3 regions of the Priestia sp. ST2 genome follow, and region 1 is predicted to be linked to each of the others. Evidence: riboswitches for the same ligand, from Rfam matches in the RefSeq annotation. Region 1 holds a riboswitch; each other region holds the start of a gene.
The links. A riboswitch is a leader RNA that binds a small molecule or an ion and turns the genes downstream of it on or off. The one in region 1 is predicted to bind S-adenosylmethionine.

Region 1 (10,675 bases):
GAAACTTTTGTAACATACAGTGAATCATTTTCATCTTCATCTCGAACTTCTTGGTTTCTTGTTGCTTTTTCAACAGTGAGACCTAAATCGAAAAGTTTGTTCGGCATGACTTTATTTAACCCTTTAGATAGCATATCTAAATAAGCCGGTACTTGCTCTTTTAATCCTAGACAAGGAGAGGAAAGAATCGCACCCCATATAGGGAGGTTTTTTGTCTGGAGCGTACGAATAACCGCCAGTCCTCCCATACTGTGACCTAACAGGAAAATAGGCAAATCATATTTTTGCGCTTCACGTACCCATTCTTCCACTTCATACACATATTCATCAAAGGATAGGATATGTCCTCTTCTTCTTGTTGTTAAGCCTTGGCCAGGAAGGTCTCCCATAATTACGTGCATTCCAACCGAACGCCACATCTCAATCAGCCAGCGATAGCGTCCGTGATGCTCCGCTGCTCCATGGACCATGACAATAACGCCTTTTGGATTTACTGCTTCCCATTTATGCATTTGAGTTACTCCTTCTTCCTTTTTTTGTTTACCTGCTTAAAAAACCTTTGTACACTTACATTAGAAGATTTACTACTTTTTTTCAACTAATAAAGGGAGATGATTTGATGATTTATCCGTATAAAGAAAAAATGCCTACCATTGCACCCAGCTGCTTCATCGCAGACTATGTCACGATTACTGGAGATGTCACCATTGGTGAAGAAAGCAGCATTTGGTTTAACACTGTTATTAGAGGAGATGTTTCACCTACGATTATTGGTAAACGAGTAAACATACAAGATCAATCAACACTCCATCAAAGCCCAAATGCTCCTTTGCTTATTGAGGATGATGTAACAGTAGGACATCAAGTTATTTTACATAGCTCCATCATCCGCAAACGCGCGCTCATTGGCATGGGTTCTATTATTTTAGACGGTGCGGAAATTGGTGAAGGTGCTTTTATCGGTGCTGGAAGCTTAGTACCTCCCGGTAAAAAAATACCCCCCAATACTCTCGCACTCGGCCGACCTGCTAAAGTAATCCGCACTCTGACAGAAGAGGATTTAAAAGATATGCAGCGCATTCGTACAGAATATGTAGAAAAAGGGCAGTATTATAAATCTATTAAGAAATCTGATTCTTCATTATAAAGGAAACGTTCCCTCAGAAAGTCATACTGAGGGAATTTTTTTAGTATCTCCACAAACTCTCCAATCATGTTCTATTCTCTCCACAATTGTAAAGAAATTTCCATATTAATTTACATCGTTTTAGTACTGCCTACACAATTAAAGATTAAACTGAATAATAAAGACGTATTTATTGAAAAGGGAGCGACTCTATGAAAGCCAAGTTAATTCAGTATGTATATGATGCCGAATGCCGATTATTCAAAAGCGTAAACCAACATTTTGATCGAAAGCACTTAAATAGATTTTTACGTTTACTAACTCACACTGGCGGAGCCACGTTTACCATTGTGATAGCGTGCTTGCTGCTATTTCTGCATCCTTCATCCGTCGCTTACGCTTGTGCGTTTTCTCTAGCCGTTAGTCATATTCCTGTCGCCATTGCTAAAAAACTATATCCGAGAAAACGACCTTATATTCAATTAAAATATACAAAAGTATTAGAAAATCCCTTAAAAGATCATTCATTTCCGTCTGGGCATACAACAGCTATTTTTTCGTTGGTTACCCCTCTTATGATTGTTTATCCAGCCTTCACTGCCGTTCTTTTGCCTCTTGCAGTAACGGTAGGAATTTCAAGAATCTATCTCGGTCTGCACTATCCGACGGATGTCATGGTAGGCCTGATACTGGGCATCTTTTCAGGTGCTGTGTCACTGAACATATTTTTAACTTAATTGATAGGAGGAGTACTAATGAGAATTGCTTTATTTACGGATACATTTGCTCCAGAAGTTAACGGAGCTGCTAAAACACTTTATCAGTTTACCCAGTATGTCAAATCAAAGCAAATTCCCATCCAGGTATTTGCTCCTGAATTTGCTCATGATCAGTCATTTTCAACGTATGTTCACCGTTCGCCCAGCATGCCGTTTTTCCTTTATCCAAACAGCCGCTTTTCATTGCCAAACGTTCTAAAAATTAAAAAGCAGCTGCAGGAATTCAATCCTTCTATTATTCATTTGGCCACTCCTTTTACAATGGGGCTTTGCGGCTCCTATTACGGGAAAAGATTAGGTGTTCCTCTTGTCGGCTCTTATCATACCAATTTTGCTGATTATTTATCTCACTATGAACTTGAAAAAATGCGTGTACCACTGCAAAAATATATGAAATGGTTTTATAAACCTGTACAAAAAATATTCGCTCCCTCTGAAGTGACCAAACAGCAGCTAGAAGAACAAGGGTTTCACAACGTATCTATTTGGTCGCGAGGAGTAAATCATAAATTATTTCACCCCCACTATGACCGCTTTGATATTCGTATTAAATATAATATTAAAAAGCCCTACATTTTAACGTATGTAGGAAGATTAGCTAAAGAAAAGAACGCTGATTTTTTAATGAAAATCGCACGATCTCTACCGGATCATATCCGCCATCAAATTCACTGGGTTATTGTGGGAGACGGCCCTTTAAAAGAACAAATGCAGCAGCAAGCATCTGAGCATATGACATTTACAGGCTTCCTTGAAGGTAAGCAACTTGCTCATATCTATTCATCATCTGATTTGTTTGTTTTTCCTTCAGAAACAGAAACCTTCGGAAATGTTGTACTGGAGTCTCTTGCTTCTGGAACTCCTGTAGTGGCAGCAAATGCAGGAGGAGTTAAACAGATGGTTCAGCACGGGCGAAACGGCTACCTTTGCAAACCTCACTCCTTAGAAGAATTCAGTTCGGCTATTACAGGTTTACTCGATGATTTGCACCAGCGGCTTCACTTTGGCCATGCAGCGAGACACTATGCTCTTACTCAATCATGGGACGCCATTTTTCAGCATTTGCTTTCAGAATATGAAGGTGTCGTAGAAAAATCTGCTGCAGATATTCAATGGGCATAAAAAAAATCTCCGTTTTCACGGAGATTTTTTTATTATTTAGCTAAAGCTTGAGTTTTTAATGCTTCCGCTTTGTCTGTGAACTCCCAAGGAAGCTCCACGTCCGTACGACCAAAGTGGCCGTAAGCTGCTGTTTGCTTATAAATTGGGCGACGTAAATCAAGCATTTTAATGATGCCCGCTGGACGTAGGTCAAAGTTTTTGCGTACTACGTCTACTAGTACTTCTTCAGAAACTTTTCCTGTACCGAATGTATCAATTGAAATAGATACTGGTTGTGCAACACCAATTGCATATGCTAGTTGTACTTCACATTTATCAGCAAGATCAGCTGCTACAATGTTTTTCGCAACATAACGAGCTGCATAAGCTGCTGAACGGTCTACTTTTGTTGCGTCCTTACCAGAGAATGCACCGCCGCCATGACGAGCATATCCGCCGTAAGTATCAACGATAATTTTACGACCAGTTAAACCAGCATCTCCTTGAGGACCGCCGATTACGAAACGTCCTGTTGGGTTAATGAAATACTTTGTATTTTCATCAATTAACTCGTTTGGAACAACTGGATTAATAACATATTCTTTTAAGTTACGTTGAATTTGCTCTAACGTTACTTCTGGATGATGCTGAGTTGAAATAACAATTGTATCGATGCGAACAGGTTTGTTGTTTTCATCATATTCAACTGTTACTTGTGTTTTACCATCCGGGCGAAGGTAAGGAAGAATTTCTTCTTTACGTACTTCTGTTAGACGGCGAGCAAGTTTATGAGCTAATGAAATTGGAAGAGGCATTAATTCTTTTGTTTCGTTACATGCATAACCAAACATTAAGCCTTGGTCTCCAGCTCCGATTGCTTCGATTTCTTCATCTGACATTTGACCTTCACGTGCTTCTAACGCTTGGTCTACACCAGCAGCGATATCAGCTGACTGCTCGTCGATAGATGTTAATACTGCACAAGTTTCAGCATCAAATCCGTATTTTGCACGAGTATAGCCAATTCCTTTAATTGTTTCACGAACTGTTTTAGGAATATCCACGTAAGTAGAAGTTGTAATTTCACCACTTACTAAAACTAAACCAGTTGTTACGCTTGTTTCACAAGCAACACGAGCATTTGGATCCTTTGCTAGGATAGCATCAAGAATTGAGTCAGAAATTTGGTCACAAATTTTATCGGGATGTCCCTCTGTAACAGATTCTGACGTGAACAGACGACGTTGTGTTGACATCAGTTTTCCTCCTTATAAATACGATACATTGTGATACGGTACTCATTCCCTTATTTTCATTACACGTTAAAAAATATAAAAAAACCTTTCCTTGTATCGAGGAAAGGTATCAAATTCTACATAAGCCTTTCACTCTTATCGATCAAGGTTGTGCCCTTGCATCAGGTTAGCACCTTATCGTCTACACAAAAAAATGACGATGGTTGCTGGGTTTCATAGGGCCTGTCCCTCCACCAGCTCGGGATAAGAGAGTATCCGTTCAAGGACATATAATACATGAAAAAGCGCTTCACTGTCAACAACATTCAAATGGAAATCATCTCTTTATTTTTGAATCTGTTTTAATGTAACATACTCAAATTCCGAAATAGTACACCTTATTAAGAATCATCACTAAGTTTAGTTAATAAGACAGATCAAAATGAGGCTTTCACTTAAAATAGCTTCACTTTTTTCGCTCCTAGCACATATACATGTGTCTAAAATAGGTATAACGTACATTTTTTTATAATACACAAACATTTTTAGTTAAATAGTATAGAATAATTAAATAAATGTGTTATACTAATTATAAATTTCAAACATTAATGAATAAATAATAGCTAAAAAAGGAAGGTAGTGCACATGAGTACTGTTGATATGTCTATCGAATTAAATGGTTTGCTTCAATTAAAAACAACAAAACACCAATTATCTGTTCCACAACTTGTTGAAAAAATTCTAGCTCGACGCGAAGGAACGCTGACTTCTACAGGTGCTGTGTCAGTCGAAACCGGAAAATATACAGGTCGCTCTCCTTTAGATAAATTTATTGTAAGCGATGCTGTGTCTTCAAAAACGGTTGAATGGGGACCTGTCAATCAGCCAATTTCTGCTCAGCGATTCGATGCGCTATACAAAAAAGTCTTAACCCACTTAAAGAAGCAGGATGAACTTTTTGTTTTTAATGGATATGCTGGAGCTGATAAAAAGTATCAGTTACCAATTCAAGTAGTTAATGAATTTGCATGGCACAACCTATTCGCTCAGCAGTTATTCATTCGCCCTTCAGCCGAACAAAAAACAAATGATGATGTGAAGCCGTTTACAATTGTAGCAGCTCCAACGTTCAAAGCTGATCCTGAAACAGACGGGACGAATTCTGAAACCTTCATTATTCTTTCGTTAGAGCGACGCATTGTGCTAATTGGAGGAACTGAATACGCTGGTGAAATGAAAAAATCTATTTTCTCAGTGATGAACTTCTTACTTCCTCAAAACAATATTCTATCCATGCACTGTTCTGCTAACGTAGGAGAAGAAGGTGACGTTGCATTATTCTTTGGTTTATCTGGAACGGGTAAAACAACGCTTTCTGCTGATGCAAACCGTCGTTTAATCGGAGATGACGAGCACGGTTGGTCAAGCTCTGGTGTATTTAATATTGAAGGAGGATGCTACGCGAAGTGCATTCAGCTTTCCGAAGAAAAAGAACCGCAAATCTTCAATGCAATTCGCTTCGGCGCCGTACTGGAAAATGTAGTGTTAAATCAAAATACGAAAGTAGCAGATTACAATGATAATAGTTTAACAGAGAATACTCGTGCCGCTTATTCAATTGACTCTATTGATAATACGGTATTGCCAAGCGTTGCCGGGCACCCTACAGCTATTGTCTTTTTAACTGCTGATGCTTTCGGTGTCTTACCTCCAATCAGCAAGCTTACAAAAGAACAAGCAATGTACCATTTTCTGAGCGGATACACTAGTAAGTTAGCTGGAACAGAGCGCGGCGTAACATCGCCACAGGCTACTTTCTCTACATGCTTTGGTGAGCCTTTCTTACCTCTTGCTCCAACAACTTATGCAGAAATGCTAGGAAAGAAAATCGATGAACATAATGTAAATGTCTACCTTGTAAATACTGGATGGACCGGCGGTGAATACGGGGTGGGCGAACGAATGAAGTTAAGTTACACTCGAGCTATGGTTCAAGCAGCCCTTGAAGGAGAACTCGCTAATACCGAAACAGTAACAGATACTATTTTTGGTTTATCGATTCCAACTCATGTTCCGGGCGTTCCTGATGAAGTGCTTCAGCCTTCTAAAGCATGGAACGATGCAACAGCTTATAACCAAAAGGCAACTGAGCTTGCTGCTAAATTCAAAGCTAATTTCAAGCGTTTTAACGATGTAGCATCTGACATTTCAACATTAGGCGGACCTAGAGTCTAACTAAAAAACGATCGTCTTATAGACGATCGTTTTTTAGTTAGTCGAATGTAATTTTGTCAGTTCATATGTGATAATGGTTTTTTCCTGCTCCATTTCTACCTTACGCACAACAGCAGTTCCAATACATTCTCCATTTTTCGTTTTGTGAACGTTTAATGGAATATCTAACGGATACAAGCGATATCCTTTTTTCTCAATTTGAAAAATGTTATCCGTTACACGCTTTTCGTTGCCTTTTGTCACAATCATTGTATTTAATTCTAGCGGCATCCCCATTTTTTCTCACTCCTCACTGTTATTCTACTTGTTTTCTCTATCGTAGCATATCTTTTATTGCGCTTTCATCCACTTCGTTAACTTCTTCACCGTTTCTCGGTTTTCTTTTGGGGGAAAAGCATGTGGAAAGTTTTCGAAGTACCAGCTGGTAACTTTTTTATTGGCCTTCTTTAGTTTAGATTCTAGCTGATAGGCATGATCAATCGACACGTTTTTATCTTCTAAACCATGAATAAGCAAGACCGGCGGCTCGACGAGATGAGCACGATGCAAAGGGGTCCTCCATTCGTATCTTTCAGGATATTTAGAAGGAGTTCCTCCAATCACCCGCTTCATCATTCTTCTTAAATCTTCTCTTTCTTCATATGTCAGCACCATATCCGTGACGCCTCCCCATAACACAAGAGAGCGGCTGTCGTTTTTTTCAATAGCTGTGAGTAAAGCCATCACTCCCCCTCTTGAAAACCCAAAAATATGAATGCGGTCATGGTGGACGTTAGGGAGCTGTTTCAGTAAATCGTAAGCAGCAAAAGCATCGTAACGATCATCTCCTGCAAAATCTTCGTTTCCTTCTCCTCCTTGATTTCCCCTGTAGAACGGAGCCATCACAATAAAACCTTGAGAAGCAAATTGAATGAGTCGAGCAGGACGAACCGTTCCTACGTTCTTGATACCTCCCCTTAAGTATAAAAAGCCGTCATACATTCCTTTTTCTTTTGGCTCTGCGAGCATTCCTTTAATCTTAAGTCCTTGACATGCATATGTAATCACCCACAGCGCCACGCGAGGGTTTGATGATGGGAAACGCTGTTTATGAAGAATTGTTCCATCTTTCATTTTTTTCCTCCATTCTTTATATAACTAGCCTGCTTTCTCCCGCTAAGGTGTACTTTCAATTGTTGACTAATAGTTCTTTGATTTTCCACATAGTTATATAGGCACTCACCTTCTTCCACTTCTTTACATACATTATCATAAAATATTTTATTATTTTAAGGGGGTTTGCTTTATGAAACCAATCAAATGGCTTTTTTCTTTGCTTGCTATTATGATTTTACTCATTCCACTAATTAGCTGCGGCAAAACAACATCTGTACAAACGGTTCGTGTTGGCGAAGTAACTCGTTCTATCTTTTATGCTCCCCAGTACGTCGCTATTTCAAAAGGCTTTTTTGAAGAAGAAGGACTAAAGGTAGATTTAAAAACAACGTGGGGCGGAGATAAGACAATGACGTCACTTTTATCTGACGGCATCGACGTCGCCCTAGTCGGCTCGGAAACTTCAATCTACGTATATGCACAGGGGTCTAGTGATCCCGTCATCAACTTTGCACAACTAACCCAAACCGACGGAACATTTCTAGTAGCACGTAAAAAAGTCGATCACTTCTCATGGGATCAGCTTAAAGGCAAAACGTTTCTTGGTCAACGTAAAGGCGGCATGCCGCAAATGGTAGGGGAATATGTGTTGAAACAGCATAATATTGATCCTAAAAAAGATGTAAAACTCGTTCAAAACATTGATTTTGCTAACGTTGCGAATGCTTTTGCTTCTGGTACTGGAGATTACGTTCAATTATTTGAGCCAACGGCTAGTATTTTAGAGAAACAAGGAAAAGGACATATCGTTGCTTCCTTTGGAAAAGAATCAGGAACAGTTCCTTATACAACATTTATGGCCAAAGAAAGCTATTTAAAAGATAACCCTGAAGCAGCAGCTAAATTTACTCGAGCTATTTACAAAGCACAAAAATGGGTGAATACACATAGCACAGATGAAATTGCTGAAGTGGTTGCACCGTATTTCGAAGATACGCCTAAAGAAACGCTGAAAACTGTTATTGACCGCTATAAATCCCAAAAATCTTTTGCAACTAACCCTTTATTAGATCAAAAAGAGTGGGATCATTTGCAAAAAATAATGGATGAATCTGGAGAACTTCCAAGACACATCGATCACAACAAGCTAGTCAACACAAAATTCGCAAAAGATGCAATGAGTGAGTAATATGACAAAACTTCACATTCAAGATGTTCAGCATATGTATCTTACGACAAAGTCTGCTACCACTGCACTTGAACATATTAATTTGTCTATTGAAGAAGGAGAATTTGTTTCCTTTCTCGGCCCAAGCGGATGTGGAAAAACGACGCTTCTATCGATTATTGCAGGCTTGATTGAACCAACGTCCGGCTCTGTCACAATAGACGGTGAAAATATCGGAACATCAGTCCCAAACATCGGTTATATGCTTCAACAAGATTATTTGTTTCCGTGGAAAACCATTAAAGAAAATATTTTACTTGGGCTTGAAATTCGCGGACAGCTAACAGATAAAACAGAGAGTAACGCACTGTTACTCCTAAAAGAAATTGGTTTACAGGGCGTAGATGACCTATATCCGCATCAGTTATCCGGAGGCATGAGACAACGTGTCGCTTTAGTCCGAACACTTGCCATTGACCCCGCTATTTTACTCTTAGATGAACCTTTTTCAGCACTTGATTTTCAAACAAAACTCAAGCTTGAAGAACTTGTCTCCAAAACGCTGATGACCTATCAAAAAACGGCCGTTTTGGTCACGCACGATATCGGCGAAGCTATTGCCATGAGCAGCCGAATCTTTTTATTCTCAGCAAAGCCGGGAAAAATCGCAAAAACATTTACGGTTCCTTCTATTTTACGAACCCTCTCTCCGTTTGAAGCGCGACAGCACCCTGTCTATAACGACTTATTTATGGATATATGGAAGGAGCTTGATCAACTTGAAACCTACTAGCTCCCTAGATACTCTTCATGAAAGCTACCTTCGCAAGGTTCGGGTCGAAAAACGATTAGTACTGAGCGTGCAGCTGATAATTTTCTTAGCCTTTTTTAGCTTATGGGAACTGGCTTCTCGTTTAAAGTGGATGGACCCTTTAATCTTCAGTTCTCCTACTAAAGTATGGCATTTATTTTTAATTAAACTTGCCGACGGCTCGCTGGCAGAACATATTGGTTTTACGTTATTTGAAACAGTTCTTGGCTTCATTTTAGGCACAGTGCTAGGTATTTTACTTGCAACGGCCCTTTGGTATTCAACTAGGCTTGCACATATATTAGACCCTTACCTCGTTATTTTAAACGCCATGCCAAAAGTAGCGCTGGGCCCTATTTTAATTGTAGCGATCGGTCCAGGGTTTTTCTCAATCTTAACGATGGGGGCGATTATATCCGTTATTATTACATCCATCGTCGTTTACACAGCATTTAAAGAAGTTGACCCAAACTATATTAAATTACTAAAAAGCTTTGGGGCAACGAAAACCCGCTGTTTTAAAGAAGCAATTTTGCCAGCTTCCATGCCTGCTATTATTTCCACATTTAAAGTAAATGTCGGCTTATCTTGGGTAGGAGTCATCGTAGGAGAATTTTTAGTTTCTTCGAAAGGGCTTGGATATATGATTATTTATGGTTTCCAAGTCTTCAACTTTACTCTTGTTCTTCTCAGCTTATTATTAATTGCCATTTTCGCTACGATTATGTATCAAGGTGTTGCTTATTTAGAAAAGAAATTGATCCGACGCTCATAAAAAATCCCCCCGTACAAACGGGGGGATTTTCATTGATAGGATACTTTTACAAAAATGTTCGCTTTACATATTTCATTACATATTGTAAAACATTATCTTTCATGATGAAGCTGTATGCATCATCTTGTTGAATGCCCGAAGGTAGTTCATCAATCATTACGGGACCATCCGTTTCCATGTAGTCTTCTTTTTTAATTACATTTTCAATAGTAGCAAAATAAATGTTTTTAATAATGGTCTTTCCTTTACTTACTACTTTATATTGCCCAATATAAGTTAAAGAAGAGACTTCTCCGCCTGTTTCTTCAAATACTTCTCGAACCGCTGCTTCTTCTGGTACTTCATTGCCT
Region 2 (10,675 bases), on a different contig from region 1:
GGCTGCTGCCTCTTGAACCGCCCCAAAGAGACTGACATACATATGATCTTGAAGAAGATTAATAGCTTCTACTACACTTTCATTTCCTACAGCAAATCCAACTCGCCATCCCGCCATGTTATACGTTTTAGAAAGAGTATAAATTTCAATTCCCGTCTCTTTTGCACCAGGAGTCTGTAAAAAACTGATTGGCTTTTTACCATCAAACCCAATTGCTCCGTAAGCAAAGTCGTGTACCACACAAATATCGTGCTTGGCAGCAAACGCCACGGTGTCTTCAAAAAATTCTGCCGTTGCCACTGCACCAGTAGGATTATTCGGATAGTTTAAAAACATGAGCTTTGCCTGTTCTTTAGCACGTTCACTTATCTCTTCGTATACGGGTAGAAAATGATTTTCAGCCGTGAGAGGCATCACTTCCATCTTGGTTTTTGCAAGCTCTACTCCAGACCAGTAATCAGGATACCCAGGATCCGGAACCAGCACCGTATCTCCAGGATTTAACAAGCACTGCGGGATTTCAACAAGTCCACCCTTTCCGCCAAATAAAATAGCTACTTCTTTTTCAGGATCTACATCAACGCCATATTCTCGTTTATAAAAAGTCGCAACGGCCTCTTTTAAAAACTGGTGCCCCCGAAATGGAGAATACTTATGATGCATAGGATTAGCACTTGCTTTTTGCAGTGTTCCTACAATATGTGAAGGAGTAGGCTGATCAGGATTTCCCTGCCCTAAGTTAATAACGTCGTGCCCTTGGGCCATTACTTTTCCTACCTTGCCCACAAGTGATGCAAAAAATTGTTTTGGTAAACTTTTTAATAGTTCCGATTGCTCAAATTGTTTCATCATCGCACACCTTCTCAAAAAATTCTTGAAATTCTAGTCACAAATAATATATTGTAATACTCAACTTGTAAAGTCATTTTTTTCAACTACTAAAAAAAGGACGGATGATAAAGTGAGTGTAAAAATTACGTGTTTGCAGCTTGATATTGCGTTTGGAAACCCAACTAAAAACCGAAAATATATCGAACAAAAAATGACGGAAGCCCTGAAAGAAAACCCTGATATCCTTGTGCTTCCTGAGCTATGGGATACAGCTTATGATTTGACGCGGCTAGACGAAATTGCAGATGATGAAGGACAGCAAGCCAAGCAATTAATCTCTCAGTTTGCTAAAACGAACGAAGTAAATATTGTGGCAGGTTCGATCGCGAAAAAAACAGAGCAAGGCGTCACGAATACGATGTATATTTTTGACCGAAAAGGTCGTGAAGTATCACAATACAGTAAACTGCACTTATTTAAATTAATGGATGAACACCTGTATTTAGAAGCAGGAACAGCAAAAAATCTTTTTACACTTGAACAGTCACTGTGCGCAGGAGTTATTTGTTACGATATTCGTTTTCCAGAATGGATTCGGGTTCACACTAGCAGCGGAGCAGAAGTCTTGTTTGTTGTCGCTCAGTGGCCGGCTCCAAGACTTGCCCACTGGAAAGCCCTGCTCATTAGCCGTGCAATCGAAAATCAATGCTATGTAATCGCATGTAATCGTGTAGGCCAAGATCCTAATAACACATTTGCCGGACATTCCTTAGTCATCGATCCGTGGGGAGAAATAATCGCTGAAGCTGGCGATAGCGAAGAACTTTTGAGTGCTGAGGTTAACCTGGAACTTGTAAAAGAAATTCGTAAACAAATTCCCGTCTTTACAGATCGCCGTACAGAATTTTATTAATTATGTATTGACAGCCGTTTTTTTGCATGATACGATTTTCACCAGATATCATAAAATATTCAAACAAATCAAAATTGAATAAGTAATCGTACTCTTATCAAGAGTTGGCTGAGGGATTTGGCCCTGTGAAGCCCAGCAACCGACCGTCATTCCATCCTAAGATGGATCACACCCGTAAAACATGTTTTACAAAGGCACGGTGCTAATTCCAACAGAAAGTAATTTTTTCTGGCAGATAAGAGGTTTGAACACTACAATCAAGCCTCTTTCCAACGAAAGAGGCTTTTATATTTTCTAAAATTATAAAAGCCTCCATATATTCTTAAACCTATTAACTTAGTAAACAAATCAGTTTAATAAACTATGGAGGGATTCCGATGTCAACAACAAAAACAGAGAAATATCACCCTTTAACAGAAATTTCAGCAATCAAACTTGTGAAAAAGCTAGGTCTTTTTGATGCCACAGAAGCACTGACTGCCCGTGAAATTGGTGACGGCAACTTAAATCTCGTCTTTCACATCATAAATGATCAAACAAATAAATCCATTATCGTCAAACAAGCGCTTCCCTATGCAAAAGTTGTAGGCGAAAGCTGGCCTCTATCCTTGAACCGTGCCACAATTGAAAGCAATGCGCTCAAGCAATTCGGTGCATTTACGCCAGAACTTGTGCCCGCTGTTTATTACCACGATGAAACGCTTGCTGTTACGGTCATGGAAGACCTGTCTCATTTAACGATTTCTCGCGCCGGACTTATTCAAGGTGAAAGTTATCCTCTGCTCTCACAGCATATCGGTTCTTTTTTAGGACATATTGCGTTCAAAACGTCTGATTTCGCCTTAAAACCTCAGGATAAAAAAGAAGAAGTTGTTAAGTACAGCAACCCCGACTTATGCAATATTACGGAAGATTTAGTTTTTACAGATCCTTTTTTTGATATTGATACAAATGAATTTGAAAAAGCGCTGCGTCCTGATGTAGAAGAATTGTGGAATGATGGTGATGTAAAGCTACAAGCAGCAAAATTAAAATATAAATTTTTAACAAATGCGCAAACGCTAATCCACGGTGATTTACATACAGGCAGCATCTTTGCTAGCAGTCAAGAAACGAAAGTGATTGATCCAGAGTTTGCTTTTTACGGTCCGTTTGGATTCGATTTAGGGCAATTTGTTGCGAATTTATTTTTAAATGCTCTTTCTCGAGAAACAAATCGCGAACCGTTATTTGCACACATTACGAACACATGGAACGTATTCAAAGATACCTTTACGGCGCTTTGGCATTCTGAAAACACTGAACCTTTCGCTAAAGATGAGCGCTTATTACATGAAATTTTAACGCAAACGTGGCAAGATGCTGTTGGATATGCAGGATGTGAAATCATTCGACGTACGATTGGCTTAGCTCACGTGGCGGACTTAGACGAAATTTCTTCAGAGGAAAGAAAAATTAACGCTAAACGTACTGCGTTAAAAATTGGACGCTATTTGCTTCTGCACCAACAAGATGTTTCACCAAATGAATTTGAACATTTACTTCGATAACGAATAATGTACACAATGAAAGGATCGGTATCAGCATGACAAATACACTATCACTTCCGCGCTCAGTGGAATGGAATGAATCATATATTACTTTATTAGATCAGCAGCAGCTTCCTGGCAAAGTTGAATATATTAAGCTGCAAACCATTAAAGACGTATGGGATGCTATCACTACCTTGAAAGTACGCGGAGCTCCTGCAATTGGCATTACGGCGGCTTTTGGTCTTGCTCTTTCTGCGCTTAGCTATGACACAGATTCAGTCAAGGAATTTAACAAAAAACTAGCTCTTGATCAACAGTATTTAGCTAGTTCACGCCCTACTGCCGTCAATTTATTTTGGGCATTGGAGCGCGTAGCGAAAAGCGCTGAATCCGCTTCGTCCGTTAATGAAGCTAAAACAAAAGTTGTTCATGAAGCTATTCAAATTCAAGTAGAAGATGAAGAAACGTGCTACCGAATTGGAGATCATGCTCTTTCTTTATTTAAAAAGAAAGATAAAATCATGACAATATGTAATGCTGGTTCAATTGCTACAGCTTATTACGGAACAGCCTTAGCACCTTTTCACTTGTCTAAGCAGCGCGATATTCCGCTTGAAGTATTTGCCTGTGAAACAAGACCCGTTCTTCAAGGTTCTCGCTTAACAGCCTGGGAACTTCAGCAGTCGGGAGTGGACGTGACGCTGATTACGGATAATATGGCCGCTCATACCATTAAAACAAAAGGAATTAATGGGATTATTGTAGGTGCTGACCGCATTGCAGCAAATGGCGATACGGCTAACAAAATTGGAACATATGGACTTGCTCTTTTAGCGAAAGCATTCGGTATTCCATTTTACGTAGCAGCGCCGCAGTCCACATTTGATTTATCTATTCAAGACGGCAGCAGCGTCCCTATTGAAGAACGTTCACCTAAAGAAGTAACGCACATTGGAGATACACAAATTGCTCCAGACGGAATCTCTGTGTACAATCCAGCTTTTGATGTGACGCCAAGCGAACTGATTACGGCCATTATTACAGAGCATGGAATTATCCATTCCCCGTCTTTGGAATCCATTCAAAAAGTTTTGCTGCAATCTGCTCAATAAAAAAAGCCGCTGCTATGCGGCTTTTTTTTGTTGATCACTGGTTTTCACCTGCATTTGTAACACAATTGTAACAGTACTCTCTTCTTTTTCTACATATATTATAGGGGATTCTTTTTGAATAAGGGGGAGTAAATATGAGTTCAGAGCAAAAAACGGATAAAAACAAAGCGCTGAATCGTAAGCAGCACTATCAGCTATTCGATTTATCCAAAGATGAAGAACTAAATTCCCTTCCTTCTCCTCAGCAAATTGACGGTGTTTTTGTGCAGGGAGAAGGCTGGAAATTGGACGGTGAATAGTTATTTTAACTCCAGAGCGCCTTTTGCTACATTTCTTTCAAGCATTAATAGTTTCTCTTTTATATGAGTTTGGGAACCTGCATAACCTGTTAAAGCTCCATTTTTTCCAATCACACGGTGACAAGGTAAAATAATAGGCAGTGGATTTCGACGATTCGCTTGTCCCACAGCCCTTACGGCTTTAGAGCGATTAACAGACTCCGCTACATCACTATAAGACCACGTTTGTCCATAAGGTATACCTTTAAGCGTTAACCATACTTCTTTTTGGAAGTCTGTTCCTTTTATATCCAAAGGCAAATCAAATGTTAACGTGCGCCCTTCAGCATAATCCTGCAGCTGTCGCTTTGCTTCTTTCACATGATGATAATTTTCGTCATGGACAAGTTTTTTAAGCTGCTCGTTATGATCATCGCTATCAAACCAAATATGTTGAACCCCTTTTTCCGAGGCTACAATATAAATTTTCAAATCAGAAAATAAATTCATTTCTCCGTAGTACATATTTTTTATCCTTTCTAATTAAGCTGGAAGAATAACATGAAAAGCTGTGCCTTCTCCTATTTTGCTTTCCACTTCAATTCGCCCTTTATGTTCTTCGATAATTTTATATGAGACCATCAAACCGAGTCCCGTTCCTTTTTCTTTTGTCGTATAAAATGGTTCTCCTAAGCGCTTGATGCGCTCTTCGGGCATTCCGTCCCCTTGATCTCGAATGGAGACCGTCACGTAGTGCGGCTCTGTAGAGGAAACTTCAACAATAATTCTTCCTCCGTTTGACGTGACTTCAATTGCATTTTTAATGACATTTATTAGTACTTGCTTAATTTGGTTCGGCTCGCAGTATACCATTGGCAGCTGAGGAGACACACTTAGTTCAAACTGAATATTTTCTAAAAGCGCTTGAGCATTTAATAAATCAATCGTTTCTTTAACAACCCCAGCTAGATTTTTCTTTTCAAACTTTACGGCCTGTGGCTTAGCGAGTACGAGAAACTCTGTAATAATGGTTTCAATTCTTTTTAATTCGGATTTAATAATATCAAAATAAAGAGAGTGATCTTCTTGAATGCTGCTTTCTAACAGCTGCACAAACCCTTTTAAAGCTGTCATCGGGTTGCGGATTTCATGCGCAATCCCAGCTGCTAACTGGCCGACTACTTGAAGCGTATCCGATTTTCGAATCTGCTCTTGCATTTGATTTCGTTCCGTTACGTCTCTTAAAAGCGTCATATATAGACCTGGCAAGATATCTTTTTTCGTGGAAAATTCGATATTTTTAACTTTTTCGTTCCCCGTAACGTACGTAATCTCTCCTTCTGCTTCCCCTTTTTGCTCAATCGTTTCTTTATGCTCAATGACCGCATCTAAATTCGCTGAAGAAATAAAATCCTCCATGGAGTGCGCACAAATCTCCTCTTTGCTGAGTTCTAGAATATCACAAAGAGAAGAATTTACATCAATAATATTTCGCTTGCCGTCCCATAAAACTAACCCATCGATCGAACCATTAAAAATCTGTCTGAATTTCTCTTCGTTATTCCGAAGCTCCTGTTCGATTTTTGTACGTTCACTGATGTTTCGAAAAATCGTTAAATGGTCTCCTTCTATAATGCCTTTTTTCCCTGTGAATTCCAACTGTTTGATTTCTCCATTTGGCATGTAAAAAGGAAGCTGATTACGAATTTCTCCTTTTGTTTGAAACGTTTGGAGCACCTTTAACGCACTAAAGCTTTTTGTATCGATAAACGTATACAAATTGCTTCCAATTAATTTGTTTAACGGCAGCTCAAATGTACGCGAAGAAGCAAGATTAGCGTTCAAGATTTCACCATCATCTCTCCAAATCAAGATCGCTTCAATCGCATTTTCAAAAATAGCCCTGAAATTTTTTTCGCTTCTCAACAGTTGCTGCTCCATCAGCCGTTTTTCCGTCACGTCTCTCATAATGGACATATAGTATTGACTGTATATATTAGCCGTTGTGGTAAATTCAAAAAAAGTAACGTCTCCATTTTCGAGCCTGATCGGTAGCTCACCGCTTGTCTTTCCTTCTTGATGCAGAGTTCTCCATAATTTTTTCACCTTATAATGATAAGTAGGTTCTACAAGCTCTTCTAATGTTTTGGTTAGAAGCTGTGCTCTTGTATAATTTAATCGTTCGCAAAATGAAGGGTTCGCGTCGATAAGCTGACCCGTTCGATCAAAAATGACAATTCCGTCTACCGCTTCATTAAATACATCCATAAACATATGATGACTAATAAACCGTTCATTTTCCATCATTTTGTGCTGCGTAATATCCCGAAATGTACACACAATAATGCCCGACATGTGACTATGTTTGTGTGAAGTAAATTCAACATGTTTCATCATGCCGCTTCGAAGCGTCATCGCGCCTTCATATTTGAAATAGCTTTCTTCTAAGAGTGCTGGATAATACGCTTCAATCATGTCATACGGAAAATACATCAGAAAATCTTTCATTTGATACGTTAATAGCTCATCCTTTGTTTTTTCAAACAGCCCGCAGGCTGATTCATTTGCATTTATAACTTGAAAATACTCATCAAATACGACAATGGCATCTAATACGTCATTAAAAATAGCTCGTAGCTGCTGTAATTCACCTTGCTGCTTTTGCTCAGCTTCAGATGTTAATTCTCTGTGTGGTGACATGCTCATTGCTCCTTTCTTTTGCACTTCCCATTTCCCCACCTTTTATCTATAGACTTAGTATTCTACAAGATTTGCTTTTTACCTTTTTAAAATTAGCCACGTTTATTCAAAATGCGACATTTCTTCACATTATCCCGCTATTTAGAAATGGAGCATGAATAAAAGAGGCTGAGACATAACAAAATGAATCCAATCTAAAGACGAACAAATGAGATGCATGAGCTAGCTGAACCGCTTGTGACACCGCAGTTGATTTCCGTGCAAGACTTCGCTTTCCGCGGGCGGACGGTGAGCCTCCTCGTCGCTTCTGCTCCTGCGGGGTCTCATCTGTTCCGCTTTTCCCGCCGGAGTCTTCGCCTTGCCCTCCAATCAACTGCTAGAAGGAATGAAACAGCTAAAACCTATGCTCAACATAACAAAGAAAACGAACCGTGAATCAAACATGTTGATTCACGGTTCGTTTTTCACTTCGGCTAAAATACGTTTGTCCCAGTCTCATCGATCATTCACTACAATATAAGTGGCTTGAATAGGTCCATGCACGCCAACGACTAAATTCATTTCAATATCGGCTGAATTGCTCGGTCCCGTAATAAAGTTAATGCAAGAAGCAATCGTTTCTCCTCGCTCTACTTTTTCATGAATCATTTCAGCGGCTTGTGTCATGCGAGGAACAATTGAGCTTTGAGGAATGATTGCAATATAAGTGGCGGGCAGCAAACTGACCGATCGTCCTTTTTCAGCGCTGCTGAACAAAACAACTGTGCCGGATTCCGCTAGCGTCAAATCACTGAAGGTAATGCCAACATTTGCTTGTTCAGCTAGTTTAATATTCTCGTCGCCTTTTGCAGAATTCCATACATGAAGGCTACTGCTTGTTTCCCATTTCTCCATCAGCAGATTCAATCCATATTCGGAAAACCTAGGATCATCCCACGTGCTCACAAGACCATTTCCATAGTTCGCTACGGCTTCCTCAAGGACAGCTGGCAAGTGTTGTGATGATGTTTCTACATAGCGAGTATGAATACGTTCGCAATGGTTTTCAAGCTCTTTCTTTAATTGATCCGGCGAATAGCTGCGGTAGACCTCATGCTGAGGAGCGTGCTTCCATTGTGGCCTTACTACGCCGTTTGTTCGTCTGCTTCTCTTAAGATTAGCAGCAATATTGTCTAAAAAACTGTCTCTATTTTGAATGCTTCCGTTCATCATTATCACTCCTTTTATCAAACCAATCTCGTAAGCGCTCTTTTGTAGGCGCTGGAAACTCTCTGCTTTCCGTCCACGCTTTTAATGGACCAGGCCCCTTGGAAATACTGCTTCCTGACATAAAAGGAGTAAGAGCTGCCGGTGCTACTTTAGCGCCCACTGTATATAGAGAAGAAGAAGCTGCTCCCAAGCCAAATGCTTTCATCGCCAGCTTTTCCGAAATAGGTGCTTTTCCTTCTTTTTCGACAATTCGCTGACGGTGCTTGTGCAATAGCTCATGCAGCGGAATTTTGACCGGACAGGCATCTGTACAGGCTGCGCATAGCGTTGAGGCATATGGAAGCTCTTTGTAATCTTCATAGCCTCCAAGCAAAGGAGATAATACAGCTCCAATCGGACCTGAATAAATAGATCCATATGAATGTCCTCCAATATGGCGATACACGGGACATACATTCACACATGCCGCACAGCGAATACACTGTAAAACAGATTGAAACTCAGTTCCTAAAATCGCAGATCGTCCGTTATCTACAATCACTAGGTGAAATTCTTCCGGTCCGTCTACTTCCCCTGGAAGTCTAGGTCCCGTAAGTGCCGTTACGTAACTTGTAAGCCGCTGACCTACTGCACTTCTAGTTAAAAGGCTTACCAACACTTCAAATTCTTCAAATGTTGGCACAATTCGTTCCATTCCCATCACCGTAATCTGCGTTTTAGGGAGGGCGGTCGTTAGCCTTGCATTTCCTTCATTGGTAACAAGTGAAATAGATCCAGATTCTGCAATCGCAAAATTACATCCCGTGATGCCAATATCCGCTGATAAAAATTCTTTTCTCAGCATTTCCCGGGCATGAAGGGCTAGTTCTTCAGGTTTTTCTGTTTTTTTATAAGAAAGCTTTTCCTGAAATACATCTCTAATTTGTTCTTTATTTTTATGAAGTGCAGGAGCTACGATATGAGAAGGCGGATCGTGATCATCTACTTGCAGAATATATTCTCCTAAGTCCGTTTCAATAACTTCGCAGCCCAGTTCTTCTAATGCAGCGTTCATATGAATTTCTTCTGTAACCATTGACTTGGATTTAACCACTTTCTTTGCCTGTTTTTGCCTCGCTACATTTTTTATGTACTCATTCGCTTCTTCAGCTGTTTGAGCGAAAAAAACGTGGCCTCCGCGTTTAGCTACATTATCAGTGAGCTGTTCTAAATAGTAATCTAAATTTTCAAGCGTATGCTGACGAATTTCTTCCCCAAGCGCTCGCCATTCTTCCCAGTTTCCTAACTCTTCTGCCGCATCTAATCTACGGCTTCTTAAGCGCTCTTGAGCACCTGAAACCGCAAAGCGCATAAACGCATTATTGACTCCATCATCAACACGTTTTTTAAACTGATCGTTTCCTATTTTCATAGACATTTGGTATTCTCCTTTCTTTACATTCTGCTATTTAACACTTCAGCGATATGCATCACTTTTACGGGCTGTCCTTTTCGTTCAATTCTTCCTCCAATATTCATAAGACAGCCGCAGTCTGCTCCAATTAAGTACTCTGCGTTTGTCTTAGCTATACAACCCACTTTTTCATCGACCATTTGTTCGGAGATTTGCCCCATTTTAACCGAAAACGTCCCGCCGAATCCACAGCAGTTATGACTGTTTTCAAGGTTTTCCATTTCAAGACCCTTTACATTGTTTAATAGTGTAAAAGGTTCTTTTTTTACGTTTAGCAAACGCGTCATATGACAGGAAGAATGATAAGTGGCTTTACCATTTAAACTGGCTCCCACGTCTTCAACTTTTAAAACGTTTACAATAAAATTCGTTAGCTCATACGTTTTATCAGCAAGCTTCACGGCAGGTTCATGCCATGCAGCATCACCTCCAAAAAGATGAGGATACTCTTTGAACATTGTCACGCACGATCCAGACGGAGATACAACGTATTCTGCATGCTCAAACGCTTTTATCATGTTTTTCATCGCTTCTTTTGATTCTTTTACGTAACCGCTGTTATACGCAGGCTGCCCGCAGCAAACTTGGCTCTTTGGAAAATCCACTTCGCATCCTAATCGTTCTAACAATTCTACCGTCGCTTTTCC
Region 3 (10,675 bases), 1.0 Mb from region 1:
ATCATTTTCTTCAAATCTTTTTCATCAAGTGAGTTTAACAATTTATGAAGACGCTTATGTAAAGCTGAAAAAAGTTGGAGCGAAATTTCTATAGGTAAATCATTATCAGGAAGATCCGACCAAGCCACTTCATCATAGGCCTTAATAGTAGGCTCATGTTCTGTTAAACCTAATTTAAAACGAGTATAAGCATTCATATGGGAGTCAGCTAAATGATGGACAACTTGACTTAATTTCCAACCGCCTTCTCGATAAGGCGTAGCTAATTGCTCTTTAGTCAGTCCTTCTACAGCATCAGCTAATTGCTTTGGTGCATCTCCAATGTCATGAATCCACCCTTGAATATCTTCTGGCTGAATATTTTCTTTCACGATAAATTTCCCAATAGGATATTGATTAAACATATTTTTTTCCTCTCTTTCTATTTTTATTAATATCTATAAAAACAATAAACATATAGATAAACTTGCCGTAAAATTAAGTTGAGGTGAGTAAATTGAGCAGTGGTTATAAAAGCTATTTCTACAAAAAGTTCTTTTTAATATATTTTATTACCCTTTCATTATTTATTATCGTTGATATTATAGACTCAGAAAGAATTACACTTTTTTCTTTTGAAGACAGCTGGAATTTTATTTTGTATCAAATTGGTTTTTGTTTAATTTCGATTGGCTTTATTAGCGCATTCATTACAAACTTATTATGGAAAATGAAAAAAGATACGTAATTAATTAAAGGTTTAAAATAGAAAATGCATACTACATATGTTTCTAATTAACATAAAATCTCCTACTTTATATTAAGCTTTATTATTTAAATACTGAGTAAGTAAATGAACTGCGCTGTCTTGTTTTTTCTCTACTGCAACCTCTAAAGGTGTTTTCCCATCATCTTTTTGTATCTCGATATCTGCACCTTTTTCGATGAGAAGTTTAATCATATTTTCATCTCCCAGTAACGAGGCTTCATGAAGGCTAGTCCATCCACCGCTTTGTTTTGCATTTACATCTGCGCTTTTTGTAAGCAACAAGTCTACAGCTTGAATTTGCTTATTTGCTACTGCTGCATGAAGAGGCATGTTTTCATTCGAATTTTTAGCCTTAATATGAATATCCGCCCCTAGCGACAACAATAACTTGGCGCTATCCACTTGCCCAAAATAACAAGCTAAATGTAAAGGCGTCCACCCATCTGAATTAAAAGCGTTAAGTAAATAAAGATGGCTCTTTATTTAATAAAGCTTTTATCTCTTTACTTTCTCCATTCACTGCAGCATTTGTTATTTGATTAATATATTCCATTTCATATCCCCCTAATATATAGAAATAACTTGATTACATTTCCATTTTATCACAGGTTAGTGGATGAACACGATATACAAACTTAGTTATATAAGTAAGGTGGAGAGTGGATATGAAAACAACTAATAGCGAAGGGTTAGACGTCCAATGGTATGGCGTAAAGGTTCTTTATAAGTACTTAGTAGAAACAACAAATAAGGAGCCTTAAATAAGGCTCCTTATTTGTTCTCTATTTACCTTTGTTTTTTAAGAATAAAAGCCCAGGCACCCTATTAATTACACTGCATCTGTCATTACATATAAATTGGATGGAGTAATTTTATTTTCTAAAATTAAGTATGGATGACATTTCATTAAAGCAAGTTTAAGAACTTCTGGTACTCTCTCTTCATCATACGCGCATACTAAATATAATCCGCCGTTATTCACCAATTTGTCTGCTTCATTTTCAAACTCTTCTAAAATAGGTATAATCCCTTCTTGCTGTCCCCACTCTACATGAGCCCATATTTGAAAAGACGTATTGTTTTTATAGAAAGGCTCTAAATGTTTAGAAAGATGTTCAAAAATTATGGCAGGCTGAAAACTTCCACTTGAACAGTAATAATCAAAATTATTAATGGTATGTATATATGTTAATTGATCTTGAGTTAAAATTCCCTCTAATCTTTTGAAAATCAGCGGAATTAGTCTTTCACTTTCTATAACTAAGGTATGTCTCTCCTGTTCAATCCCCGAAACAATATAAGACACAAGATTGTCTAAGTAACTTCTCATATCGTCAATATTATAGTAAATATGAACGCTTTCATTATTCTGTATCAATTGAGCAAACTGATTTTTCAAGTGTGTACGCTCCCTTATATAAAATCAACCTAAACTTTAAGACTCTTAAACTGGTAAATTGCCTGTTCATTAGAACAATTCTACGCTTTGCATTCTTATCTGTCAAAATTAGATAGTTTCCCCTTTGTTGTAAATGAGATAACGTTTGCGCCAGTTATATTGGCGCTTTGGCTAAAGAATACTTTACCCTTCTCAAATACAATTAAAACTTAATAAGAAATAATGAAAGAATTAAGTTCATTTATCTCTTTATTCGATAAATTCTCATGTAGCATTGATAGCAGTATTAGCCATTTATTTTTTACTTTGTATAACTTTTAAAACTAGTTACTACAAAATACAAAGAAAAAACGCCACTTGCTTTAGTAAGTGGCGCCTTTTCTTTTAAAATATTTGAGTAAAAGCTACAATTAAAATCGTAATCCCACTTATTAACGTTCCAAATTGACTCAATGTAAATTTTCCAATTTGAACATTTGCGGCTTTTTTCCCCACCATTACTCCTAGCCATACGGTTATAAAACTGCCAAAGGCTGATGTAAGCGAAATAGCTAAAGGTGATAACCCAAGCAAACCAGCTCCCAGACCGTTTGTAAGTGCATTTGCTGAAAGTGCAACACCTAGGACACTGCTTTCGATCCAACCAATATATCGTACGTTTTCTTGACCACTACTATCTAATTCATCACTTCCGTTATTTCTTTGAGATCCAACTAATAAAATAATGCGAATCCCGATTAGCGTTAATAATACGACGGCTACAATAACATGGAACACCCCTGGCAAGATGGTTGAAACCCACCTGCCAAACATAATCCCCACCATGCTAAAGAGGAAACAAATAGCCGCTATCAGTAAATTAGAAAGCCATTTTATCCTTACCTTTCGAACTCCGTATGATATTCCTACACCGAAGTTATCTATACTCGATGATAGTGCAAAACCTAATATGAATAACCATTCCATTTTGTATTCTCCTTTTATTGATAATGTTGAGGAGATTTGCTTCCTTGTTGCATATATTGTTGATAAACCTTCAATAAAATGATTACTGCGCGTTGAAAAATATAAAGAGGTGAACCGCTATGTCTAACATCCAAAATGATCAAAGCCTTGGTTTGTTATTAAGGTCTTTATTAAAGGAAAATGCTTTATCTATGCGGAAACTTAGCTCACTTACGGGGATTGATACGGCAACTATCTCACGGATTATAAATGGAAAACAGCAAGCAAATCTACATCATTTAAAACAATTTGCGCACTATTTAAATACTCCTCTTGAAGCATTAATTGACCCTGCTGGAGCTGCTTCAAACAATACAGAAAATGAATTAGCAACAGGCATTCATTACTCCATTGATAAAATTCAAGAAATACTTAAATCTTTTAATATAGTAGATACAAACTTTACGATTGAACGTGTCGAACAAGAACTCACAAAATATAAGCAATATGCACAGACAGACGAAGGTAACAGCATGATTCTAAATAACTTTCAAACCAAAATAGAACAAGTCGGCAGCGTCGGAACCTTTATTGATCAATTAAAGCAAATGTATCTTGAATATTGTGATGAAAAAACATCAGCTGCCAAGCGCTCCATATTGGGAAGTGCGCTATTGTATTTTATTTTGCCTACCGATATTATCCCAGACTATGTCTTTCCAATCGGCTATTTAGACGATGCAATAGCTGTACAACTGGTAATGAATCAACTTACGGACTAAAAACTGAGTTTTATTAAGGGAACTGAACGCGGTATGCCCCTATTTATTGTGAAAATGGAACTTTTTCTGAGCAATGAGCAGGTAAATACTCTATTGCTTTCTTTAATTTAAATAATTCCTTTGGCACAATCTTTTTGATGATTTTTTCTTTTTTATATGGCTTGCATGACTCATGATTACATCTATGCGCACACATTCCTAAAGGAATTTTCTCTCCTAAAAATGGATCTATATAAAATCCATTTTCAAACAGCTTACTCTTAATAACATTTTCATTTTGCAATCTGCAGCAAGTAACGCAATAGTACATTCGTTTTCCACTCTCTTTCTTATATTTGATTTTGAAACATCTTATGAGAACTCATCAACAGAAGTGCTTGTTTCTACGTTAAAAGTTGAAAAAATCTCAACAGGCGTTGAAGAATACTCGACACACGTCAATTACAAACATATAGTTTAATCATGACAGCATGAAGAGTGTCATACTTTGAGGAGAAATAGCGGTGAAAACAAGAGGTATTATTAACGCTGTAATCGGCATTTGGCTCGTTATTGTCCCTTAGATGCTTGGGTTTTTATACGATGCAGGTGCTACTTCAGCAAGTATTGTATTTGGAACCCTTCAAGTGATCACATCTTTTTGGGAACTACTAAACCAGGATGGAATTCATGGCAAAATTGGATTTCACTTATAGCGGATTATGGTTTGTCCTGTTTCCTTTTATTTATTCATTAAAAGATGGTGTAATTTGGTCTAGCATCATACTTGGGTTAATGACCGTACTATTTAGCTTATGGAGCTTGAACTCTAAATCAAAGCTAAAAGCTGTTAGTTAAAGAATGAATAATATTCCACTTTTTGCTTAAACTACTCAAGATATCGCAACGTATCGACTATGTGAGAATAATTCTCCTAGCAGAAAAGCTCCCTACGAAAATAGGGAGTTTTTTCTGCGTTAAAAAGGTGATGATTAATTTTATCTTCAACTTTTTTTACATATCTTTATACGCGTCATCCTCAAGATGTCCAATACTTCTAAATAGTAAATGATCTAACGTCACATTTCCCATAAAATCAAATATTCTATAAAGTTAGTTCCTCATATTTAAAACAGCTAGCTGTTTTAAATAGTTACGAAGACGAATTTTCGGATTTAATTCTGTATTTGCAATATGCTTTACATAGCGAATTGAACTTTGAATAATATCATAGTCACTGATTTTATTTGCACGATACTCGACAAAAGGTGGAAGATAGGACATGAACAGTTAAATTCGTTTGCCTCAAAACGGATTCCTTCCACTTTTTATTGATTCGAGAAGATTCAATATGTGGATGTGCAATGAGTATTAATGTTTTCATATATAGACTTATTAATGCGAGAACAGTAGAAAAAGAAGAAATTTAAACATCGAATATATTAATTAATAAATTAGTGTATTTTAGGTATGGCCTATACACGAGTAGTTACCGTAATTACCATTCTAGGTAGTAAAAATAAAAGGTGGTGAAAGAAGTTTCTCTTTCACCACCTTTTATTTTGCTTTTAAATCAAATTCTTCTGTTTTACCGTCCCATTTGATAGTTACATGAAAGGGATCAGAACTATCTTGTTTTGCACACCCTTCACAAGCATCATTGATACCCATTTTGCCATCCACTGGTGTGGAAGTTACATCGATACTGCCATAACTACCTTCAATTTTATATGTAACTTCTCCAATATTATCTTTATTGGGTCCTTTATAAATAATGCTTCCTTCACCATTTTCCCTATCTTTATCTTGAGTTAAAAAATACTGAGAAATCACATATTATAATATATCTTCTAAGTGAAGGAGGTATGCTATTATAGAAAACTTAGTTAGCTATATTAAAGATTTAGGCTTTCCAATTGCCCTATCTTTTTACTTACTTGTTCGCATTGAAAGCAAATTAGATAGAATTACAGAGCTGCTTCAAGTTCTTATTGAAAAAAAGGACAAGCAATAAGCAGAATGCTATTTATACCCATAGCGAACTTGTTCCTTCGTTTTCGAGATGCAGCACGTTCACTTCTGTTCCTTTGTCATATCCATGCTCTCCTCCTGGAAGAACAATCAGCGCGTTTGCTGCAGCTAATGATGAAATAGCCCCTGACTTGTCCATGCCAACAGGCGTCACAACAAGCTTTCCGCCTTCATCTGAAATCTCTCCTCGCACCATTCGCGTAAAAGCATTAGGTTCTTTGAAACGGCCCTTTAATACCGCTTTTGTTTTATGTAAATGAGGCGCTGGTGAATACAAAAAGCTGCGAACAATCGGACGAACAAACAGTTCAAACCCGACATAGCAAGCAGATGGATTTCCTGATAGTCCAAACAGCAGCTGTCCGTTTCGTTCTGCGACTGTTGTAACGCTTCCTGGGCGCATCGCAATTTTGTTAAACAGCACATTCGCACCAAGCTTTTCATAAATAGCCGGCAAATAATCATAGTCGCCAACGGATACCCCGCCGGTTGTTAGTAGAATGTCCACTTCTTCAAGCGCTTTTTCTACCGCTTCATAGCAGCGGTCAAAATCATCTTCAAGCTTTCCTAAGTATTTCGGAATTCCCCCGCTTCTTACAATTTGCGCAAGTGCCATATAGGAGTTGCTGTTGCGAATTTTTCCTGGTTCTAACGGCTCGTTCACATCAAGCAGTTCGCTTCCTGTTGTTAACACGCCAACCACGGGCTGCTTCACGACAGCGACATCCGCATAGCCAAACGTAGCTAAAAAAGCGGTGACGCCTGGATTAATGCGCGTTCCTTTGGAAACAAGCACGTCTCCTTTTTTTGTTTCTTCTCCTTTTAATGCAATGTGTTCCCACTTTGAAGCCCGCCTGCTTAACGCCATATACGTTTTGCCTTCTTTTTCATACGACTTCGTTACTTCAAGCATCACAACCGCATCACATGAATGAGGGACCTGCGCTCCTGTCATAATACGCACCGCTTGAAACGGCTTTACTTCTTCTTCAAAAACAAAGCCTGCACCGATTTCACCTACTACTTCGAACTCAACAGGATGTTCACTTGAGACTTCTACGCAGTCTTGCGCTCGAACCGCAAAGCCGTCATAAAGCGATTTATTAAAATGAGGAACGTTTTGGTCGGCGATAATATCTTCTCCTAAATAGCGTCCGTAGCTTTCGGTGATCGATACGCGTTCGATGCTGCCTTTTCTTTTATAAGTCATGACTTTTTCAATTGCTTCAGGAATTGAAATAGGTGTTCTGCTTTCTAACATACATTCTTCACTTCCTTTATGTCTGTTCACTTTTTACGCTATGGTGTAAAATCATAGCATATCTCACTATTTCTATCATACAACAAAATTTACTGAAAAAGGATGAAAACACCGATGTCTTCTTTTACACATTTTAATGACCAGGGCCGTGCCAACATGGTCGATATTAGCGAAAAATCTATCACGCGCCGCGTTGCAACAGCTCGTTCAAGCATACTCGTTAACAAAGAAATTCACGAAGCCATTGTAGAACATAAAATTGGAAAAGGCGACGTGCTTGCTGTCGCACAAGTAGCGGGAATCATGGCAGCAAAACGCACGTCTGACATTATTCCTATGTGTCACCCTCTTTTATTAAAAGGCGTAAACCTTTCATTTGACTGGGATACAAGCAATGATCAGTACCGTTTATTAATAGAAGCAACTGTTAAAACGGAAGGCTCAACGGGCGTTGAAATGGAAGCTTTAACTGCCGCTTCTGCCTGCGCTCTAACCGTTTATGATATGTGCAAAGCCATTGATAAAGGCATGATTATCGGCGAAACGTATCTGCTTGAAAAATCTGGCGGCAAAAATGGTGACTACAAGCGTACGGAAGCGTAAAGGAGGTACATAATGAGCGTACATGAACATAAATCCAAAGCAACACAGCCCGTTCGCTGCAAAGTCATTACAGTATCAGATACACGTACAAAAGAAACCGATAAAAGCGGCGCGCTAATGATCCAACTTCTGAAAGAACACGACATGCAGGTCGCTTCCTATGAAATTGTAAAAGACGACCAAACGTCGATTCAACAAGCGATACTTGCCGGATGCAGTGCTGAGGACATTGACGTTGTTCTCACAAACGGCGGGACCGGCATTACAAAACGAGACGTCACAATTGAAGCCGTTCAAGCGCTGATTCATAAAGAAATCGTTGGGTTTGGCGAGCTGTTTCGCATGCTGAGCTACACCGAAGACATTGGCAGCGCAGCAATTATGAGCCGAGCAATTGCCGGGACGATTAACGAAAAAGCCGTTTTTTCTACACCAGGATCAAGCGGTGCTGTTCGTCTAGCTATGACCAAGCTGATTTTGCCTGAACTTCGCCACGTTGTGTGGGAATTAAACCGCCAGCGCTGACAAAATGCCTATGCACACGCATAGGCATTTTCATTAATCATAGTCTTTATGTACCCACTCATCTTCTGGAATGCCTAAATCTTCTCCAGAAAAACGCTCTTCTTTAAACGGATCTCCTCTAAGATGAAAGCCGTTTTGCTCCCAAAAGCCAGGATGATTTTCATCAATAGCTTCAAAGCCTCGGAGCCATTTAACACTTTTCCAAAAGTACAAATGCGGAACAACCAATCGCAGCGGATATCCGTGCTTAGCTGTAAGCGGCTCTCCGTTAAAGGAATGAGCGAGAAGAATATCGTCTCTCAGTAAATCTTTTACCTCAATGTTTGACGTATAGTCATTATCTCCGTGCAGCATGATGTATTTACTTTTTAGCTCCACGCCAACTGCTTTTAAAAAGTCTGTAAACAGCACGCCCGTAAATTCATTATCAAGCCTTGTCCATCTCGTTACGCAGTGAATATCACATTTCACCGTCGTTTGCGGCATGTCCAATATATCTTGATACGAAAGCGTCACTTCCTTGTCTACCAACCCAAATACCCGAAGCGTCCATTCCTCTAAGTTATACTCCGGCACGTCGCCTTCATGTAAAATCGGAAAGCGCTCCGTTACTACCTGACCCGGAGGCACTCGTCCTTCATACTTTGGATCAATTTCCGGTGTTTTCATTCGTTTAATACGGTCTGCTTTGTTCAAATTATCACCTCATTGTTTTTTATACATAAAAAGCCCTTCCTTAAATAAATAAGGAAGAGCTTTGTTTCAGCTTCTTCCTTATCTCTAAGAGCAGTACACTCTTAAGGATTTGGCACCATTCTGTCATAGACAGCGGTTGCCGGGTTTCACAGGGCCAGTCCCTCCACCTCTCTTGATAAGGAAACAAATTGTATTTGTTTTATGTAATAAAGTCAGTATTAAGCTTTTTGTCATAATTGTCAATATTATTTTTCTTTTCCGCAAAAAAACTTTAAAAACAGGTAGGGTTATAAGATTTTAGTCTACTAAAATACCATATAAAACCTTTACCCTTCTCCATCAATCATCGTATACTTCTTGGCAAAACGCTTGTAGTAAATTTGCTCATCCTCTTGTCCATCGTTAAAAACAAGTCGGTTATGATCAATATCTTTTTCTTTTAACATATAGCCTTTTTCATTCATCATATGAATATATTCATCTAAATGTCCTTTTTTCACCATATAGTGAAGAGCATCATCTGAATCTGTAGTCCTCGCTACATCTTGACTTCCCACTTCTAGCTTGAATACAGCTGTTGCTGTTTGAACGGGACGATAATCGCCAAACAATCTTTCCCAATTTAATAGCAGCAGCGCGCCGGAAATTATTATACACCCTCCAGCCGCCACGGTTAGTACAAATCGTTTTGACACTACTTTCTCTCCTTTACATTCTTTTTCTTCTATTTAATACAACGGATTGCCCTAAACTTGTTTTTACGCCAAGTCCTAGATACACGGCAGCACCTAAAGCAATTGAAATACAAGATGTGCTCATCGCAAGTGAAGATGCAGACAGCTTATTTTCTAAAAAATAGTGAGAAGTATAATTGCCGATAATCACAGCGGCTGACATCACACTTACTAATAAAACAGGTGTCAACGCAGCTTGTCCCAGTGATTGAACTCGGTAAGAAATGGATTTTTCAATTAAATAAAAGTTATATATAACCGATACACCATACCCTCCGTAAGTCGCGACAACCGGTCCAATTTCTTTTAAGCATGAAACCAGCAGTACGTTTAATACTATCTTCACAACAATTCCTAAGCCCAAGCCTAAGATTAGCTTCTTTTGCTGATTAATTCCTTGGAGAATTGCGGCTGTTACTGTAAAAAGAGCAAATAAAATGGCAGCAGGCGCGTACCATTGTAAAACAATTCCACCGATTTCAGGGCTGTTTTTTGCTCCAAAAATCATCATATATACCGGCTTGCCTAATAAACAAAGCCCCACGGCAGCAGGAAGAGTAAAAAATAACAGCAGCTGCAGCGTTTTTGTAATTTTCCCTTTTACTTCCCGTAAATTTCCTTGCACAAAAGAAGACGTAATGCCCGGAATCAGTGACATGCTGAAGGCAGTCGCTAACGATACTGGCACCATCACCAAAATCTGGGCTAATCCAATAACGGAGTTGATCGTTTCGGCTTTAGCTTGTCCATATCCTATTGATTGAAAGAGCATGTTAATTGTAAACGTATCAATATTTTGATAGATAGGAATAGCTAAACCAACTAATACAAACGGAACGGCGTACGTTACAATCTCTTTGAACATTGAAGAGAACGAAACGGACTTATTATTCTTTCCGCTGTTCACTTCTTTCATAATCAACCGCTTGCGCTTCAAATAAACCGCTCCAAGAATCCCAATTCCCCCTACGC

Region 2: linked by a shared signal. The riboswitch ahead of mtnK (S-methyl-5-thioribose kinase) and the one ahead of metK (methionine adenosyltransferase) in region 1 are both predicted to bind S-adenosylmethionine.
Region 3: linked by a shared signal. The riboswitch ahead of AC0KUU_RS05500 (sulfite oxidase-like oxidoreductase) and the one ahead of metK (methionine adenosyltransferase) in region 1 are both predicted to bind S-adenosylmethionine.

What each region holds. Positions count from the first base shown of each region.
Region 1 covers NZ_JBVVNT010000001.1:32,599-43,273, reverse strand. The annotation lists gene AC0KUU_RS00230 (alpha/beta fold hydrolase) at 1-512, opposite strand, end outside; gene AC0KUU_RS00225 (gamma carbonic anhydrase) at 620-1,147, shown strand; gene AC0KUU_RS00220 (phosphatase PAP2 family protein) at 1,339-1,863, shown strand; gene AC0KUU_RS00215 (glycosyltransferase family 4 protein) at 1,882-3,027, shown strand; gene metK (methionine adenosyltransferase) at 3,060-4,262, opposite strand; SAM riboswitch class I at 4,395-4,512, opposite strand; gene pckA (phosphoenolpyruvate carboxykinase (ATP)) at 4,887-6,476, shown strand; gene AC0KUU_RS00200 (DUF2584 domain-containing protein) at 6,510-6,752, opposite strand; gene AC0KUU_RS00195 (alpha/beta hydrolase family protein) at 6,807-7,589, opposite strand; gene AC0KUU_RS00190 (ABC transporter substrate-binding protein) at 7,762-8,760, shown strand; gene AC0KUU_RS00185 (ABC transporter ATP-binding protein) at 8,762-9,532, shown strand; gene AC0KUU_RS00180 (ABC transporter permease) at 9,519-10,325, shown strand; gene ytkD (RNA deprotection pyrophosphohydrolase) at 10,372-10,675, opposite strand, start outside.
Region 2 covers NZ_JBVVNT010000003.1:305,970-316,644, forward strand. The annotation lists gene AC0KUU_RS14050 (pyridoxal phosphate-dependent aminotransferase) at 1-849, opposite strand, end outside; gene AC0KUU_RS14055 (carbon-nitrogen family hydrolase) at 962-1,744, shown strand; SAM riboswitch class I at 1,836-1,986, shown strand; gene mtnK (S-methyl-5-thioribose kinase) at 2,122-3,294, shown strand; gene mtnA (S-methyl-5-thioribose-1-phosphate isomerase) at 3,330-4,388, shown strand; gene AC0KUU_RS14070 (hypothetical protein) at 4,523-4,687, shown strand; gene AC0KUU_RS14075 (methylated-DNA--[protein]-cysteine S-methyltransferase) at 4,688-5,191, opposite strand; gene AC0KUU_RS14080 (PAS domain S-box protein) at 5,210-7,366, opposite strand; gene AC0KUU_RS14085 (hypothetical protein) at 7,491-7,739, opposite strand; gene AC0KUU_RS14090 (LutC/YkgG family protein) at 7,862-8,575, opposite strand; gene AC0KUU_RS14095 (LutB/LldF family L-lactate oxidation iron-sulfur protein) at 8,553-9,992, opposite strand; gene AC0KUU_RS14100 ((Fe-S)-binding protein) at 10,010-10,675, opposite strand, start outside.
Region 3 covers NZ_JBVVNT010000001.1:1,070,274-1,080,948, reverse strand. The annotation lists gene AC0KUU_RS05565 (YfiT family bacillithiol transferase) at 1-404, opposite strand, end outside; gene AC0KUU_RS05560 (hypothetical protein) at 488-727, shown strand; partial or broken gene AC0KUU_RS05555 (ankyrin repeat domain-containing protein) at 800-1,301, opposite strand; gene AC0KUU_RS05550 (MEDS domain-containing protein) at 1,578-2,147, opposite strand; gene AC0KUU_RS05545 (manganese efflux pump) at 2,532-3,113, opposite strand; gene AC0KUU_RS05540 (DUF1232 domain-containing protein) at 3,233-3,874, shown strand; gene AC0KUU_RS05535 (DUF3973 domain-containing protein) at 3,918-4,184, opposite strand; gene AC0KUU_RS05530 (hypothetical protein) at 4,544-4,711, shown strand; gene AC0KUU_RS05525 (hypothetical protein) at 5,411-5,686, opposite strand; gene AC0KUU_RS05520 (YvrJ family protein) at 5,724-5,867, shown strand; gene AC0KUU_RS05515 (molybdopterin molybdotransferase MoeA) at 5,880-7,145, opposite strand; gene moaC (cyclic pyranopterin monophosphate synthase MoaC) at 7,260-7,748, shown strand; gene AC0KUU_RS05505 (MogA/MoaB family molybdenum cofactor biosynthesis protein) at 7,761-8,273, shown strand; gene AC0KUU_RS05500 (sulfite oxidase-like oxidoreductase) at 8,307-8,969, opposite strand; SAM riboswitch class I at 9,045-9,151, opposite strand; gene AC0KUU_RS05495 (hypothetical protein) at 9,296-9,664, opposite strand; gene AC0KUU_RS05490 (putative polysaccharide biosynthesis protein) at 9,678-10,675, opposite strand, start outside.